4 regions of the Streptomyces sp. NPDC058274 genome follow, and region 4 is predicted to be linked to each of the others. Evidence: riboswitches for the same ligand, from Rfam matches in the RefSeq annotation. Region 4 holds a riboswitch; each other region holds the start of a gene.
What was found. Region 4 has a riboswitch for cyclic di-AMP ahead of ACFVYF_RS31755 (transglycosylase SLT domain-containing protein). Riboswitches for the same ligand answer to the same signal wherever they lie in the genome.
Positions count from the first base shown of each region.

Region 1: linked by a shared signal. The riboswitch ahead of ACFVYF_RS11615 (transglycosylase family protein) and the one ahead of ACFVYF_RS31755 (transglycosylase SLT domain-containing protein) in region 4 are both predicted to bind cyclic di-AMP.
Region 2: linked by a shared signal. The riboswitch ahead of ACFVYF_RS12665 (C40 family peptidase) and the one ahead of ACFVYF_RS31755 (transglycosylase SLT domain-containing protein) in region 4 are both predicted to bind cyclic di-AMP.
Region 3: linked by a shared signal. The riboswitch ahead of ACFVYF_RS32320 (M23 family metallopeptidase) and the one ahead of ACFVYF_RS31755 (transglycosylase SLT domain-containing protein) in region 4 are both predicted to bind cyclic di-AMP.

Region 1 is NZ_JBHVXW010000004.1:394,953-398,927, reverse strand. Features, by position in the region: gene ACFVYF_RS11625 (septum formation initiator family protein) at 1-335, opposite strand, end outside; gene eno (phosphopyruvate hydratase) at 457-1,752, opposite strand; gene ACFVYF_RS11615 (transglycosylase family protein) at 2,142-2,819, opposite strand; cyclic di-AMP (ydaO/yuaA leader) riboswitch at 2,824-2,989, opposite strand; gene ACFVYF_RS11610 (transglycosylase family protein) at 3,206-3,975, opposite strand, start outside.
Region 2 is NZ_JBHVXW010000005.1:121,927-125,901, forward strand. Features, by position in the region: gene ACFVYF_RS12655 (helix-turn-helix domain-containing protein) at 1-829, opposite strand, end outside; gene ACFVYF_RS12660 (ATP-binding protein) at 1,080-1,535, shown strand; gene ACFVYF_RS12665 (C40 family peptidase) at 1,833-2,306, opposite strand; cyclic di-AMP (ydaO/yuaA leader) riboswitch at 2,310-2,510, opposite strand; gene ACFVYF_RS12670 (hypothetical protein) at 2,849-3,157, opposite strand; gene ACFVYF_RS12675 (ATP-dependent Clp protease proteolytic subunit) at 3,165-3,800, opposite strand.
Region 3 is NZ_JBHVXW010000022.1:127,381-131,355, forward strand. Features, by position in the region: gene ACFVYF_RS32310 (M16 family metallopeptidase) at 1-53, shown strand, start outside; gene ACFVYF_RS32315 (M16 family metallopeptidase) at 50-1,438, shown strand; cyclic di-AMP (ydaO/yuaA leader) riboswitch at 1,674-1,833, shown strand; gene ACFVYF_RS32320 (M23 family metallopeptidase) at 1,846-2,610, shown strand; gene ACFVYF_RS32325 (GntR family transcriptional regulator) at 2,835-3,539, shown strand; gene ACFVYF_RS32330 (HPr family phosphocarrier protein) at 3,766-3,975, opposite strand, start outside.
Region 4 is NZ_JBHVXW010000021.1:149,693-153,667, forward strand. Features, by position in the region: gene ACFVYF_RS31750 (HAD family hydrolase) at 27-839, shown strand; gene ACFVYF_RS31755 (transglycosylase SLT domain-containing protein) at 878-1,621, opposite strand; cyclic di-AMP (ydaO/yuaA leader) riboswitch at 1,625-1,784, opposite strand; gene ACFVYF_RS31760 (hypothetical protein) at 2,055-2,378, opposite strand; gene ACFVYF_RS31765 (CocE/NonD family hydrolase) at 2,428-3,975, opposite strand, start outside.

The DNA.
Region 1 (3,975 bases), on a different contig from region 4:
TAGTGCAGCCGCAGCCGGATCTGCTGCTCGGCGTACGCGTCGTCCTGCCAGCGTGCCTTGAGGTCGCGCAGCTGCTCGACCCGCTCCCTGGCCTGGTCCTGCTGCCGCTCCAGGTCGGCGACCTCGGCGCGCTGGGACACGTACTGCCTTATCGGGTACGCCAGGGCCACGATCAGGGAGCAGAGGACGAGCGCCAGGAGCGCCGCCCGGCTGGTGAGCCGGGAGCGGCGGGCCTGGCGCTTGGTCTGCGAGCGGTAGACCCGGGCCGCGGTCTGCTCACCGAGCGCCCGCAGCCTGGTCGCGGTGGAGAACCGGTCCCGGTCCTTCACGGCCATGAATCCCGCCTCCCCGGAACAAGCCCGTCACGTGCGTACGTCCCCGCACACGGTACGGGACCGAGTACGGGGACGTACGTACGACGCTTCCTACGCGGCTGAGGCTCAACCCTTGCTGTGCTTACTGGTTCGCGGAGCGAAACCGCGGGAAGGCGCTACGGCCGGCGTACACCGCGGCGTCGTCGAGGATCTCCTCGATGCGCAGCAGCTGGTTGTACTTGGCGACGCGGTCCGAGCGGGCCGGGGCGCCGGTCTTGATCTGGCCGCAGTTCACGGCGACCGCGAGGTCGGCGATGGTGACGTCCTCGGTCTCGCCGGAGCGGTGGGACATCATGCACTTGAAGCCGTTGCGCTGGGCCAGCTCGACGGCGTCCAGCGTCTCGGTCAGCGAACCGATCTGGTTGACCTTGACGAGCAGGGCGTTGGCGGAGCCCTCCTCGATGCCGCGGGCCAGGCGCTCCGGGTTGGTGACGAAGAGGTCGTCGCCGACGATCTGGACCTTGTCGCCCAGCTTGTCGGTGATGACCTTCCAGCCCGCCCAGTCGTCCTCGTACAGCGGGTCCTCGATGGAGACGAGCGGGTACGCGGAGACGAGCTCCTCGTAGTACTCGGTCATCTCGGCGGCCGAGCGGGACTTGCCCTCGAACTCGTACTTGCCGTCCTTGTAGAACTCGGACGCGGCGACGTCGAGCGCGAGCGCGATCTGCTCACCGGGGATGTAGCCGGCCTGCTTGATGGCCTCGACGATGAGGTCGAGGGCGGCGCGGTTGGACTCCAGGTTCGGGGCGAAGCCGCCCTCGTCGCCGAGGCCGGTGGACAGGCCCTTGGTCTTCAGCACCTTCTTGAGGGTGTGGTAGACCTCGGCGCCCCAGCGCAGCGCCTCGGAGAAGGACTCCGCGCCGATCGGGGCGATCATGAACTCCTGGATGTCCACGTTCGAGTCGGCGTGCGAGCCGCCGTTCAGGATGTTCATCATCGGGACGGGCAGCAGGTGCGCGTTCGGACCGCCCAGGTAGCGGAAGAGCGGCAGGTCGCTGGCCTCGGAGGCGGCGTGCGCGACGGCGAGGGAGACGCCGAGGATGGCGTTGGCGCCGAGCGAGCCCTTGTTGTCGGTGGCGTCCAGGTCGAACATCGCCTGGTCGATCAGCCGCTGCTCGGTGGCGTCGTAACCGACGAGCTCCGGGCCGATCTGCTCGATGACGGCGAGGACGGCCTTCTCGACACCCTTGCCGCCGTAGCGGTTGGGGTCACCGTCACGCAGCTCGATGGCCTCGAAGGCTCCGGTGGAGGCGCCGGACGGGACGGCGGCACGACCCGTGCTGCCGTCGTCGAGGCCGACCTCGACCTCGACGGTGGGGTTGCCTCGCGAGTCGAGGATTTCCCGGGCTACGACGACGTCGATGGACGGCACGAGCATCTCCTTCTTGGATGTGACGCGGGTACGCGGGGCCGCTCGGCCCCCCAAGCACGGAGCCGCGGTCGGCTCCGCGACATGAGCCTAACCGGCTCGGGGCGATCGGCCAGCCGGTCGACCAACCCATGGACGGAACCGAGAGTAAATTGTTTCCGAACGGAACAAAAACCTGCCCCCTACAAGAATGCGACCCCCGGACACGAAAAAGCCCCGCCCCGGTGCGTACGGGGGAGAACGCACCGGGGCGGGGCAGCCCGTGGGGGACGGGGGGCCCTCACGTGACCTCCACGATGGAGGTCACGGATGTGAGGGCGCTGTGGTTCAGCTGCGAGCTTCCCCAGCCTCGCGACCGGTCCGCCGGCCGGCCGGGGGGCTGTTTCGGCTCAGGGGTGTCAGCTCAGGTGGAGCTGCTGGCCCGGGAAGATGAAGTCGGCGTCGTCGACGATGTCCTTGTTCAGCTTGAACACCTTCTGCCAGCCGCCCTTGACGTTCTTCTTCTCGGCGATCGAGCTGAGGGTGTCACCCTTGACGACCTTGTACTCGCCGTCGCCCTTCTTGACCTTCTTGCCGGTCGGGGTCTCGACGGTCTTCTTGGCCGCGGGACGCTCCTGCGAGCGGGAGGCGCGCTGCTCCTGCGACTGGGTGCTCTGCTGCTGCGAGGGGGTCGTGCTCTGCGAGCTGCCCGAGTTCGACGGGGAGGCGCCGGACAGGCCGGTGCCGCAGGTCGGCCAGGCACCCTTGCCCTGCGCGGCGAGGACCTTCTCGCCGACGGCGATCTGCTGGGACTTGGAGGCCTGGTCGGCGGTGGAGGCGTACGAGGTACCGCCGTACGCGGCCCAGGTGGAGGACGAGAACTGCAGACCGCCGTAGTAGCCGTTGCCGGTGTTGATGGACCAGTTGCCGCCGGACTCGCACTGGGCGACGGTGTCCCACTCGGAGGTGGAGGCGGCGGAGGCGTTGCCGGCCGCCATCAGGGGGGCGGCGATGGCGACGCCGGTGACGCCGGCGAGCGTGGCGACACGGGTGGCCTTGGACGGGCGACGGTGCTTGCCCTTGCTGGAAAGCAGCATGAAGTGATCCCCTCACCGACGCCTGCGAGGTGAGCTGTCGGGTTCGGGCCGAGTGAGTTGCCCGGCCGCGCACTCTTCAGTGCGCGGCTTAACCCCAAGCCGTCCCGGTCAACTGTCCGGTGCGGCACTTACCTTGGGTCCCCCGCTCCTGCCTACGGCGCTTGAAGCGACGACTGTTCCCGTACGGCCGCTGGCAGGATTCGGCGTTGCGACCATCGGGGCCCGCTGTGGCGAGCGGTCACGACCGTAGACACGCGACCGACGGAATTTCAAAGACGATCAGGGCTTCTGAGACCCTTGTCTCATCTCGCCAAACCGGACATTACACGTCGAATCATGACGTGAACTGCCGCTGATTTGTACCCGATTCGCCAGCTGACAGCTACTTAGTCACTACCGAGCTCAAGGCTCTGACCGGGCAGGATGAGGTCGGGGTCGGCGCCGACCGACTTCTTGTTGTCGGCGTAGAGCTCGGACCATCCGCCCTGGAGGTCAAGGGAGTCGGCGATGGTCCAGAGACTGTCGCCGGGGCGGACGGTGTAGGAGCCGTCGGCGGCGTCACGGGCCGCACCGGAGTCGCGTGAGGCATGCCGCCCGGCCGCCCCCACGTCGCGCCCGTCGGACGAGCCGTTCGCATCGCTGCCGTCGGCGCTGTCACCGCGGTGGCGCCCCGAGCCGGCCGCGCCGGTCCCGGTCGCGTCGGTCGCCTCCGAAGAGTCGCCACTCTGCCCGGACTTGTCTGAGTCGTCACCCTTTGCCGTACCGGCGTCCGTGCTCGCCTCATCCGAGCTGCCGCTCGAACCCGAGGAGGCGTCGGACTTCGTCGAGTTTTCAGCCGAATCCGAAGAAGCGCCAGAAGAGGACGAATCGGGCGAGGGGGACTCGGACGGAGAGGAACTGGAGGAATCGGCCGGCGAGGAGTCGAGCGAACCCGACGTGCCGGACGAGTCCGTCGACCCGGACCCGTCGGACGACGAGGAGTCGCCCGCCACCCCCGTGTCGACCTCGACCGAGCCGGAGTCCTTGCTGAGCCCGGAGAGCGGCCCACAGGTGGGCCAGACGGCCAGACCCTCGCCGTCGAGGACCTTCTCGGCGACGGCGATCTGCTGGGAGCGGCTGGCCTGGTCGGCGCTCGGCGCGTACGCGAGACCGCCGT
Region 2 (3,975 bases), on a different contig from region 4:
AGTCCAACGAGTCCTTGGGCGAAAGGGCGTGGAACTGAAGGGCGTTGAAGGCCTCGCTGTAGGCCTGGAGGTCTTCTTTCCGTTCGAGGTAGAGGCTACTCGTCATGTGGTCAAGAACAACTACGTCCAGATCAGTTGTGTTCGGAAATGAGAAGATAACGAAAGGCCCGCTGATGCCGATATGGGCTCCGGCGGCGAACGGCAGCACCTGAAGCCGCACGTGAGGAAGGTGCGCCGCCGCCAGCAGCCGCGCCAGCTGCCGTTCCATCACCTCCGGGCCGCCGACCGTCCGGCGCAGCACCGCCTCGTCGAGCACGGCGGTCAGCTCCAGCGGCGGATTCGAACGCAGCACGTCCTGCCGGGCCAGCCGTACTTCGACCAGCGCGTCCAACTTGCGCTCCTCCAGGCCGTCGACGGCGGCCCGGGTCACCGCACGGGCGTACTCACGCGTCTGCAACAGCCCCGGCACCACGGAGGTCTCCAGCGTGCGCATTCCGCTGGCCTGCGACTCCAGACTGATGAAGTCGCGGTACGTGGGCGGCAGTACACCGCGGTAGGCGTGCCACCAGTGATGGCGGCCGTTTCCCTCGGAGCCTGCCAACCCGACGAGTAACTCGCGCAGTTCGGGGTCCACCACGCGGTACGCGTCGAGCAGCAGACAGACGTCGGCCGGCTTCACTCCGCTGATGCCGGTCTCGATACGGCTCACCTTGGACTGGTGCCAGCCGACCAGGCGGGCCGCCTCGCCACTGGTGAGGCCCGCCGCGGCGCGCAGGCCGCGCAGCTCGGCGCCGAGCTTGCGGCGCCGCACCGCTGGACCGTGTTGCATGGCCGTCTCCTTCCGCCCGGCACGCGGCTGTCACGGCGACGGTAGAGGATGAGCAGGGGGCCCGCCCAAATACGGTCGGTCGTCGGAGAGTTCACCGCTTCGAGCGACAGATATATGCATATCTCCGTGGATCGCCACCCGTGACCCCCGCAGTGATGGCAATCTGGCGCGAAGCACCAAGTCCGGGACCGTACTCGAACCATCCGCTCCGTGTCGGACTCCGGTCCCGTGGGAAAGGGACGACGTCGCCATGGCAGATCACCAGGAAGCATCCGTCACTCTGCCGAGCGATCCCGCCTCGGTCTCCGCGGCCCGAAAATACGTCGCCACCGTGCTGGCCGAGTGGGGCCTGCCGGGCGACACGGACATCGCCGACACCGTGCGCCTGATCGTGTCCGAACTCGCCACCAACGCCGTCCAGCACACGTTCGGGCAGTCGCCCACCTTCACGGTGGACCTCTGTCTCGACCGTGACGAGCATCTGCGCATCGGCGTCACCGACAGCCATCCGCGCTTCCCGAAACGCCTGCCCGCGGCCGTCCAGCAGGACAACGGGCGGGGCATGGTCATCATCCGCTGGCTGACCGCCGAGTACGGAGGCAAGCTGACTGTCCGGCCCACCCGGGAGGGCGGCAAGACGGTCGCGATCCAACTGCCGTGGTCGCTCCCCGCAGAGCCGGTGACGGCGGGCCAGCAGGAGCCTTGACGCGGCGGCCGTGCTACGAGGGTCCGCGAGCGTGTGCGTCCCGTACGGGTGCGCTGCGGCGCCACGGGGCCGGAAGCACCTGGATCGCCGGACACCAGGACCGCAACGACACGTCCGTACGCCCGTATGGGTGACGTGACGTCCCTTGCATGACCGGTGAAGGCGCGGCCGGCGCGCTCAGGGGCTGCTGCGCGCTCTGTGGGCGCTGTCCGGCCCGAGCTCAAGGGCGGGGTCGCCGCGAGGCGTCGTCGGCCCTCCGGGGGGTGACGGCACGGGCCGTCACCCCCCGGAGGCGGATCAGCCGACCCGGCCGTACCAGACGCTCTTCGTCCAGATCTTCTGGAGCTTCACGACCTCTCCGGTCTTCGGGGAGTGCCAGATCCGTCCCTTCCCGGCGTAGATGCCGACGTGGTAGACGTTCCGGCCCGAGTGGAAGAACACGAGGTCTCCGGCCTTGCGGTGCGAGGCCGAGACGTGGTGGCTCTTGTTGTACTGCGCCGCGGCCGTACGAGGCAGCTTCTTGCCCGCCTTCTTGTACGAGTAGAGCGTGAGCCCGGAGCAGTCGAAGCGACGCGGTCCCGTGGCTCCGTACTTGTACGGGGAGCCCTTCTTGGAGGCCGCGATCTGGAGTGCCTTCGTCGCAGGTGTGGCCGCTGCGGCGTCGGATGCGACGCCCGGAACCACGAGGCTGCCGCCCACGGCGGCGATGGTGAGAGCCGAGGCCGTACCGGCCCTGGTCCACAGCGACGGGACACGATTGAGCGCAGTCATGCGCAACCCTTCGTCAGCCGCCTGTGAAGGATGACCTGTCGGATTCGGGCTGGCGAAGTTGCCCGGCCGCTGCTGCGGCTTCACCCCAAGGGCTGCTCGGAACGACTGTTCCGGCGACCCGTCGTGCTTGGGTCCTCCACTCCTGCCGATCCACTCCTGTCGACCGGTCATCCGGGCGGCGGCAGGACTCGGCGTCCGCCCGGATCGCCCCGCCGCTTTGGCGGGGTCTTGTCGTCGGAAGGGATCTTCACCCATGGATGTCTGAAAAACCGAACGGAACCGGGGATTTGTGGGGTTACTCACCACTCACCCGTTCGGGTGGACACCCCCTGTTTCGAACGGGGGTTGGGGGTGCCGACCAGCCCCGCACCTGCGGCGGAATGCCTCATTCCGCCCGGACTGTACGCGCGTTGCGCAAGTCGTGAGGGCCCTCGAAGGGGGGCCTGTCTACGCCATTGGGGGGTACACCGTTTGGTGCGTTTGTGTCCTGGTCCGGACACCTCGCCGGGCGCTCGCACTTGGCCGGCGAGGGTGTGGGCGCGTCAGATCTGCGCGTCGGGCGGCACGGTGACGCGAGCCGCCCGGCGCTCGCCGTCCAGAACGCGCAGTGCGCGCGCCAGCGTCGGCGCGTGCACCTCGCTCTCGCCGCGCTGGTGCATCAGCGTGAGCGCGTCGCGCAGCGCCGTCGCCTTGCTCACCAGCGCCTGGGCGGCCCGCAGTCCGCGATAGGTGTCCCCGGGGCGGGCGGGGTTGATCCGGCCGAGCAGGTCGACCACGTCGAGGTAACGGTCGATCAACTCGGCCTCGGCGCGCGTCAGTGCGGGCAGCGGGGGCAATTCGGGTGGGAGCATCGGCAGTTCACCTCTCGCCGGGCGCGGTGCGCGAGACCTTGCGGCTCGCGATGATGCGGTCCACCAGTCCGTACGCCACCGCCGCCGGCGCGTCCAGAATCCTGTCCCGCTCGATGTCCGCGGCGACCCGCTCGGGGCTCTGCCCCGTGTGCCGCGCGAGCATCTCCTCCAGCATTGTGCGGGTGCGCACCAACTCCTCGGCCTGGATGGCCAGATCACTCGCCTGACCGTGGATCGGTTCGGGGATCGAGGGCTGGTGGAGGAGGACGCGCGCACCCGGCAGTGCGGAGCGTTTGCCCGGTGTGCCCCCGGCCAGCACCACGGCCGCGGCCGACGCCGCCTGGCCGAGGCAGACCGTCTCGACGTCGCAGGTGACGAACTGCATCGTGTCGTAGATCGCCGTCATCGCACTGAACGAGCCGCCGGGGGAGTTGATGTACAGCGAGATGTCCCGGTCCGGGGCCAGATATTCGAGGTGCATGAACTGGGCCATCACGTCGTTCGCCGACGTGTCGTCGATCGGTGTCCCGAGGAACACGATCCGCTCGTCGAGCAGCTTCGAGTACGGATCCAGCGTCCGGTGTCCCACCGCGGTGCGTTCGGTGAACTCGGGCAGGACATAGCGGGCGGACGGGCTGTCCATGGCGCACGCCTCCTTGATCGACTGATCGACGTCTGTAAAAAATGTACAGGACGTACGCTCGTCGTCCGTGGGGTCCTCGCTGACAGCGAAATCACGGCCGGGTGGGGTGCTCGACGGGACCCTTGCCCGCGGTCGTTTTCCGTGCGGGCAGAGGGGATCGTCCGCTCCCGGAGCG
Region 3 (3,975 bases), on a different contig from region 4:
AAGCCGCAGCGGCCGCCGAAGCCACCGACGAGGACGAGGAGTCGGCGAAGTGACCGAGCTCGCGAGCATGGAGTTCCACCCGCAGCCCCAGGCCGGCGAGGCCAGGCCGTGGGCGTTCCCGGCCCCCGGTCGCGGCGCGCTCGACAACGGCCTGACGGTGCTGCGCTGCCACCGCCCCGGTCAGCAGGTCGTCGCCGTCGAGGTACTCGTCGACGCGCCCCTGGAGGCCGAGCCGGCCGGACTCGACGGTGTGGGCACGATCATGGCCCGGGCCTTCTCCGAGGGCACCGACAAGCACTCCGCCGAGGAGTTCGCCGCCGAGCTGGAGCGCTGCGGCGCCACCCTCGACTCGCACGCCGACCACCCCGGGGTGCGCCTCTCCCTCGAAGTCCCCGTGTCGCGCCTGCCGAAGGCCCTCGGGCTGCTCGCCGACGCCCTGAGGGCACCGGCGTTCGACGACAGCGAGATCGAGCGCCTGGTCCGCAACCGGCTGGACGAGATCCCGCACGAGACCGCCAACCCGGCCCGCCGCGCCGCCAAGGAACTCTCCAAGGAGCTGTTCCCGGTCACCTCCCGCATGTCGCGCCCGCGCCAGGGCACCGAGGAGACCGTGCAGGCCATCGACTCGGCGGCCGTACGCGCCTTCTACGAGAAGCACGTTCGCCCTGCCACGGCCACCGCCGTGGTCGTCGGCGACCTCACGGGGGTCGATCTCGACGCGCTGCTCGCCGACACACTCGGCGCCTGGACCGGCTCGACCGCCGAACCGCGCCCGGTGCCGCCGGTGACCGCCGACGACCGGGGCCGCGTGATCATCGTCGACCGGCCCGGTGCCGTCCAGACGCAGCTGCTCATCGGCCGCGTCGGAGCCGACCGGCACGACCGCGTGTGGCCCGCCCAGGTGCTCGGCACGTACTGCCTCGGCGGCACCCTCACCTCGCGCCTGGACCGCGTCCTGCGCGAGGAGAAGGGATACACCTACGGCGTGCGGGCGTTCGGCCAGGTGCTGCGGTCCGCTCCCGACGGCACGGGCGCCGCGATGCTCGCCATCAGCGGCTCCGTGGACACGCCCAACACCGGCCCGGCGCTGGACGACCTCTGGAAGGTGCTGCGCACCCTCGCGGCGGAGGGCCTGACGGACGCCGAGCGCGATGTCGCCGTGCAGAACCTGGTGGGTGTCGCGCCCCTCAAGTTCGAGACGGCCGCGGCCGTGGCGAGCACGCTCGCGGACCAGGTCGAGCAGCACCTGCCGGACGACTACCAGTCGACGCTGTACCAGCAGCTCGCCGCCACGGGCACGGTGGAGGCCACCGCTGCCGCCGTGAGTGCCTTCCCGGTGGACCGGCTGGTGACCGTTCTCGTCGGTGACGCGGCACAGATCGCGGAGCCCGTCCGCGCCCTCGGGATCGGTGAAGTGAGCGTCGTGACCGCGGAGTAGAGCGACAACTCCCGGTGGGGCCCAGGTGACTGAAGAGTCGCCTGGGCCCCTCTTTGTCCGCACTTCGGATCCGACGTACCCGGACGCGCCCTCAATATGTCCGTATTGATGGGGTGATCATGCGTCTGCCCTGTGGCGTGCACTACAAAAGCCGTGTTCCGTTTGTCGATTGAAAGATGTCCCGTTTAGCGTCAGTCCGGCTGTTCGTCAGGCAGTGCGCCGCGCCCGCGGCACCGGACAGTCATCGCCGAGTCCCCGTACGGCGCGAGCCAGGGGAGCCGGGGACCCATCGAAGTCCCTGGGGTGAATCGGGCGCCCTTCCTGGAAGGGTCCCGTAGGAGACCTTCCTGCTCCGAACCCGTCAGCTAACCCGGTAGGCGAGAAGGAAGGAAAGGACCAGCCCCTTCATGGCGTTCACCCGTGCCACCGGGAAGCACCGTCGTCCGAGCCGGCTCACCCGCACGACCAAGAATGCCGCTGGCGTCGCTGTGCTCACCACCACCGGTGTCATCGGAACCCTGGCCGCTCCGGCACTCGCCGCGGACACTTCCGTAGAACAGACCGGGCTGACCCAGGCCATCACCATCGGCGACTCGGTCGCCGACCAGATCGACGCGCAGGCCGCCGCCCAGCAGCAGGCCGCCGACCAGGCCGCCGCCCTGAAGAAGGCCGAGGAGGCCGCCCGCAAGCGCGCCGCGGAGAAGGCCGAGAAGGAGCGAGAGGCCAAGGCCCGTGCCGCCCGTGCCGCCGAGCGCAAGCGCCTCAACACCTTCGTCTCGCCCATCACCGGCTCGTACGTCTCCACGGGCTACAAGACCGGCGGCAGCCTCTGGTCCTCCGGCAGCCACACCGGTGTGGACTTCCACGCCGCATCCGGCACCGCCGTCCACGCCGTGGGCTCCGGCACCGTCGTGACGGCCGGCTGGGGCGGCGCGTACGGCAACCAGATCGTCATCAAGATGCATGACGGTACGTACACCATGTACGGCCACCTGTCGTCCATCGGTGTCTCCGTGGGGCAGACGGTCACCCCGGGCCAGCAGATAGCCCTCTCCGGCTCGACCGGCAACACCACCGGGCCCCACCTCCACTTCGAGGCCCGCACGACGGCCGAGTACGGCTCGGACATGGACCCCGTCGCCTACCTCCGCTCGCACGGCGTGAACGTCTGACACAGGCCCGCGGGGCGCACGCACGCGTGCGCCCGGTCAACCGCGTATGGACTTCGAAGGCCCCGGCTCATAGAGCCGGGGCCTTCGCCGTTTCGAACGGTCCTCTGTCCAAAAAATATCCATGGATTCCGGTCCGCCATCGGAAATTCCGTCTCTCTGCAATAGAGTCACTGAACATGCGCCAATCGACGGCGTTTCGCGAGGATTAAGGCGGAGGTCCGCTCATGCGCATTCCGGCGCACTCGGTATGCACGGCGATCCGTGACGACATCGTCGCGGGTGTCTACGAGCGGGGCGGCCGACTCACCGAAGAACTGCTCGCGCGGCGCTACGGCGTCTCCCGCGTCCCCGTGCGCGAGGCGCTGCGCACCCTGGAGGCCGAGGGCTTCGTCGTCACCCGGCGGCACGCGGGCGCGTGCGTCGCGGAGCCGACCGAGCAGGAGGCCGCGGACCTGCTGGAGATGCGGATGCTCCTCGAGCCGCTGGGCGCCGCCCGGGCCGCGCAGCGCCGCACGGAAGCGCACCTCAAGGTGTTGCGGGGCCTGGTCAGACTGGGCCAGGAGCGGGCCAGGAGGGGCCACAGCGATGATCTGCGCTCCCTGGGGGGCTGGTTCCACGAAACGCTCGCGCAGGCGTCCGGCAGCCCCGCGCTGACGTCCACCCTCGCCCAGCTGCGGCACAAGATCGCCTGGATGTACGCGGTGGAGGCGCCCGCCAACCCGGCGGAGTCCTGGGCGGAGCACGGCGGGATCGTGGACGCCGTCGCGCGGGGCGACAGCGAGCGGGCACGGGCGATCACCGCGCTGCACACCGAGCGGGCGAGCGCGGCGCACCGGCTTCGTTTCCCCGGGCGCGGGGAGGCCGGCGACCGCCCGGACCGTGTGAGGACTTCGCAACATCCCGTAAACATGACGGGCCTGCGGCATTAACAAAAAGGCCGTATACAAATAGGGGTAATTCGCGGGGGATTATTTTTGCTGCCCGCAGAATGAAAAGGCCGAAGGGCTCGACCGGAATACCGGACGGGCCCTTCGATGGCGTTCGGGACAATCTCTTATGGGGCGTCGGTGGGCGCCACCATTTTGCGAGGAGCCCCGACTGCGCGCGGCCGTTTCCACCGGGGCCGGCCCGGCCCCGGTGCGAAGCCGGGCGTGCTCAGACGGTCTCGGGAAGCTCGTCGAGCCCCTCGGAGACCAGCTTGGCCAGACGGTCGAGCGCGGCGTCCGCACCCTCCGCGTCGGAGGCCAGGACGATCTCCTCGCCGCCCTGGGCGCCCAGGCCGAGGACCGCGAGCATCGACGCGGCGTTGACGGGGTTGCCGTCCGCCTTGGCGATCGTCACGGGGACGCCGGAGGCCGTGGCCGC
Region 4 (3,975 bases):
GACGTTCGATCCGTATTCTTCGGATCATGGCCGCTCCGACTGCATATTCACTCATCGCCACTGACCTGGACGGAACGCTGCTGCGCGGCGACGACACTCTCTCCGGCCGGTCGCGGGCCGTGCTGAGGAGAGTCGTTGCGGCGGGGGCGAGGCACCTGGTGGTGACGGGCCGCCCCACGCCGAGGGTGCGCCCGCTGCTCGACGAACTCGGCAGCGAGGGCCTCGCGGTGTGCGGCCAGGGCGCGCAGTTGTACGACGCCGGAGCCGGCCGTCTGCTCTGGTCGGTGACCCTGGACCGGGAGCTGGCCGAGACCGCGCTCGGCAAGATCGAGGCGGAGGTCGGGCAGGTCTACGCGGCCGTGGACCAGGACGGGGTGGACGGGCTCACGCTCATCGAGCCCGGCTATCTGATGCCGCACCCCACGCTGCCCGCGGTGCGGGTGCGACGGCGTGACGACCTCTGGGCCGAGCCGATCAGCAAGGTGCTGCTGCGCCATCCCACCCTGACCGACGACGAGTTGGCGTCGGCGGCCCGGGTGACGGTCGGCTCGCTGGCGACCGTCACCATGTCGGGCCCCGGCACCGTCGAACTCCAGCCATGTGGCGTGACCAAGGCGACGGGTCTCGCCCTGGCCGCGGACCACCTGGGTCTGCCGCCGTCCGAGACGATCGCCTTCGGCGACATGCCGAACGACATCCCCATGTTCGACTGGGCCGCCCACGGCGTCGCCATGGCCAACGCCCATCCCGAACTCAGGGCCGTCGCCGACGAGATCACCCTGTCGAACGCGGAGGACGGCATCGCGGCCGTACTGGAGCGGCTGTTTCCCGCTCCTTAGGCCGCGATCCCGTCGTCGTCCGTAGCCCCGAAGGCTGCTCAGTACGCCCCGAAGACGTTGTCGATCGAGCCGTACTTGTCGGCGGCGTAGTTGCAGGCGGCCGTGATGTTCGCGACGGGGTCGTAGGGGTTCGTCGAGGTGCCGGCCACGTGGTAGGCGGAGAAGGTCGGGTCGATGACCTGGAGGAGCCCCTTGGACGGCGTACCGGCCACGGCGTTGGAGTCCCAGTTGTTGATGGCCAGCGGGTTGCCCGACGACTCACGGATGATGTTGCGGTGGATGCCGTCGTAAGTGCCCGGAATGCCCTTTTGGGCCATGATGTCCAGGGCTTCCTTGATCCAGCCGTCCAGGTTGTTCGCGTACGACTTCGTGGAGGCGGAGGTCGCCGTCGTCTTGGCCGCCGTGGAGGACTTCGCGGCCGCCTTGGCGGTCTTGGTGCCCACGGTCAGCTTGAGGCCCGGGCGGATCGTCGACGGGTCGCTGCCGATGACCGCGCGGTTCGCGTCGTAGAGCTTCTTCCAGTCGGCGCTCGCGGAGTGCTCGCGCGCGATCTTGGACAGGGTGTCGCCGGCGGCCACCTGGTACGTCACGAGCTGGACCTGCGGCACCGAGGCCTTCGCGGCCTGGACGGCCTGCGTGGTGACCTGGGCCGGCTGGGCGGCGTGGGCACTGGCAGCTCCCACGATGGGGAGCGCGAGTGCGGCTCCGCCCGTTCCGGCGGCGACGAACCCGCGGGTGAGGGGGGAGGTTCTGGGACGACGGTGCTTGCCTCGTGCGGCCATGACGAATTTCCTCTCGGGCGCCTGCGAGGTGAGCTGTCGGGTTCGGGCTGGAGGTGCCCGGCCGCATGGCGACATGCGACTTAACCCCGAGCCGTTCCGGTGTGACCGGACCGGCGACTTACCTGGGTCCCCCGCTCCTGCCGTGCGTGGGTGGATGGGTGCTCCGGGCGGCGGCAGGATTCGGCGTTCCGCTCGGATCGACGCGAACGTATGCGAGAGCACATGTCGGGAACAAGGCCGGATTTCCCGTTGCACCCCGCTTGGCCACGTCATGACGTCGGGGGAAATCGCCCGATTAGACCGGAACGTGAAACTCAACTTGCCTTTCGCAAAGGGGAAATTGCTCGACGGAGCGCGGCGCTTGATCCATTGTGACGTGACTCATTTCACGCGACCAAGCGCAAACAAAGGGGCGATGCAGGCAACTCGGGCATTACTCCGCGACGGTCCAGGCGGCCGAGCCCCTCGCCGGAGCCGGCCGGACCTCCCACACGGAGAGATCCGTGTCCGGGTCGTCGTCCGGCAGCCGCCCCGCGTTGGCCCTGAAGTACAGCCCGTAGCCCCAGTACTCCGGGAGCTCATGGCAGATCAGATCGGGATACGGCGCGAACTCCCGGTCCGCGTAAGCCCCGTTGATGCGCGCCACGGCCTCCGCCCGCGAGATCCCGAAGCGGGTGACCATCTCCTGGGCCATCTCGCGGAAATACGCGAGCATCCCCTCGTCCAGGTCCATCAGGAATTCCTCGGTCCGCGCCATGTCCCCCCGCGCCCCGTCCCTCCGCGCTCCGTCACCGCCGTGTCGGTGTCTACCCAGCCGTGCGCGGGATTCTCCTCTCCCACGTCCGGTGGAAGACCACCTCGTCCCCGTCCTTGCAGATCACCTCGTTCGAGGTGATGAAGTCCGTTGCGTCACAGGTGATTTCGGAGCGGGTCTCGACCTTCGCGTCCCATCCCGTCTCCGGGCGGTGGAGACGGACGGTCCACTCCGAACGGGTACGGGCCGACAGGGGATCCGACTCGTCGATCGTGTAGGTCTCCAGGGCTTCCTCGGTGAACTCCAGGCCGTCGGGGTAGACGCGCGTGCCGCCGTAGCGCGGGTCCACCTCGAGGCGCCGTTCGCCCTTCGCCACATCGCGGACGACCAGGCGCTCCGGGCGGGGTTCGTCCAGCGTCGCCGGGACGACGACGCCCAGGGGTGCGGACTCCTCGGGCTCCTCGAAGGTGATGGACGGGTCCGACTCCCTTGCCCGCACCGGCAGTTCGAGCGAGCTTCCTTCCGGGTCCAGGGTGAACCCGGTGTCCGAACCGGGCTGCGGCCAGATCCACGGCCAGTACGCCGACGAGACGGCCAGCCGGATGCGGTGCCCCGCCGGGAAGGCGTGTCCGATGCCGTTCAGCTCGAAGGTCACGTCCTGGGTCTCGCCGGACGGCCACTCCACCGCCCGGTCCCGGCCCTCGCGGGCGGAGAGGTTCAGCACGCCACGCGTGACGAGCGTCGACGCCCCGTCCGGGAACACCTCGCAGACCCGCGCGATCACCTGCCCCCGCGGCACCGCGGAGGTCAGCCGCAGCCGGACCCGCGGCCGCCCCAGCACCCAGGTCTCCGCCGGCACCTCGAACTCGAAGCACGCCGACTTCGCGTCCTCCTCGCGCTGGTCCGGCGGCAGGTCGGCGTCGTTGCCGAACGGGAAGAAACGGCCGGCGTCCAGGCCGGTGTGCTGCGGTGAGCGCACCAGTACGGGCGCGCCCTCCAGCGCGTACGTGACCGGGGTCACCGCGGGGGAGGGCCAGGCGTCGTCGCCCACCCAGCGGCCGGGCAGGGTCGGGTACACCGTGGCCGGAGGGTGCGAGTCGCTGATGTACGAGCGGAGCAGCGGCTCGGCCATCACGCCGACGCGAGAATCCCGGGCCCCGACCCTGGTCCCGCCCACCTCGGCCCCGCCCGCCCCGGTGCCGGCCGCACGAGCCCCGTCCACACCGGTGACCGGCCCGTCCCCCGCCCCGGAACCGCCGTCGGCCCCCGGCTTCAGCCAGTGGTCCCACCAGCGCAGCGTCTCCTGGAGGAAACCGATCGCCGGGCCCGGCGGCAGCCCCCGGTCCGGGTACTGGTGGGACCAGGGGCCGATCAGTCCGCGTACCCGGTCGGACGGCAGGTGCTCCACCAGGCGCAGCACCGTGTCCCGGTACGGGTCGTGCCAGCCGCCCACCGCGAGGACGGCCGCCCGGATCGCGCCGTAGTCCTCGCACACGCTGCCGTGCCGCCAGTACGCGTCCCGGGTCTGGTGCGCCAGCCAGGTGTGGATGAAGGGGTCGACGGCCTCCAGGCGCTTCACCCACATGTCGCGCCACATCAC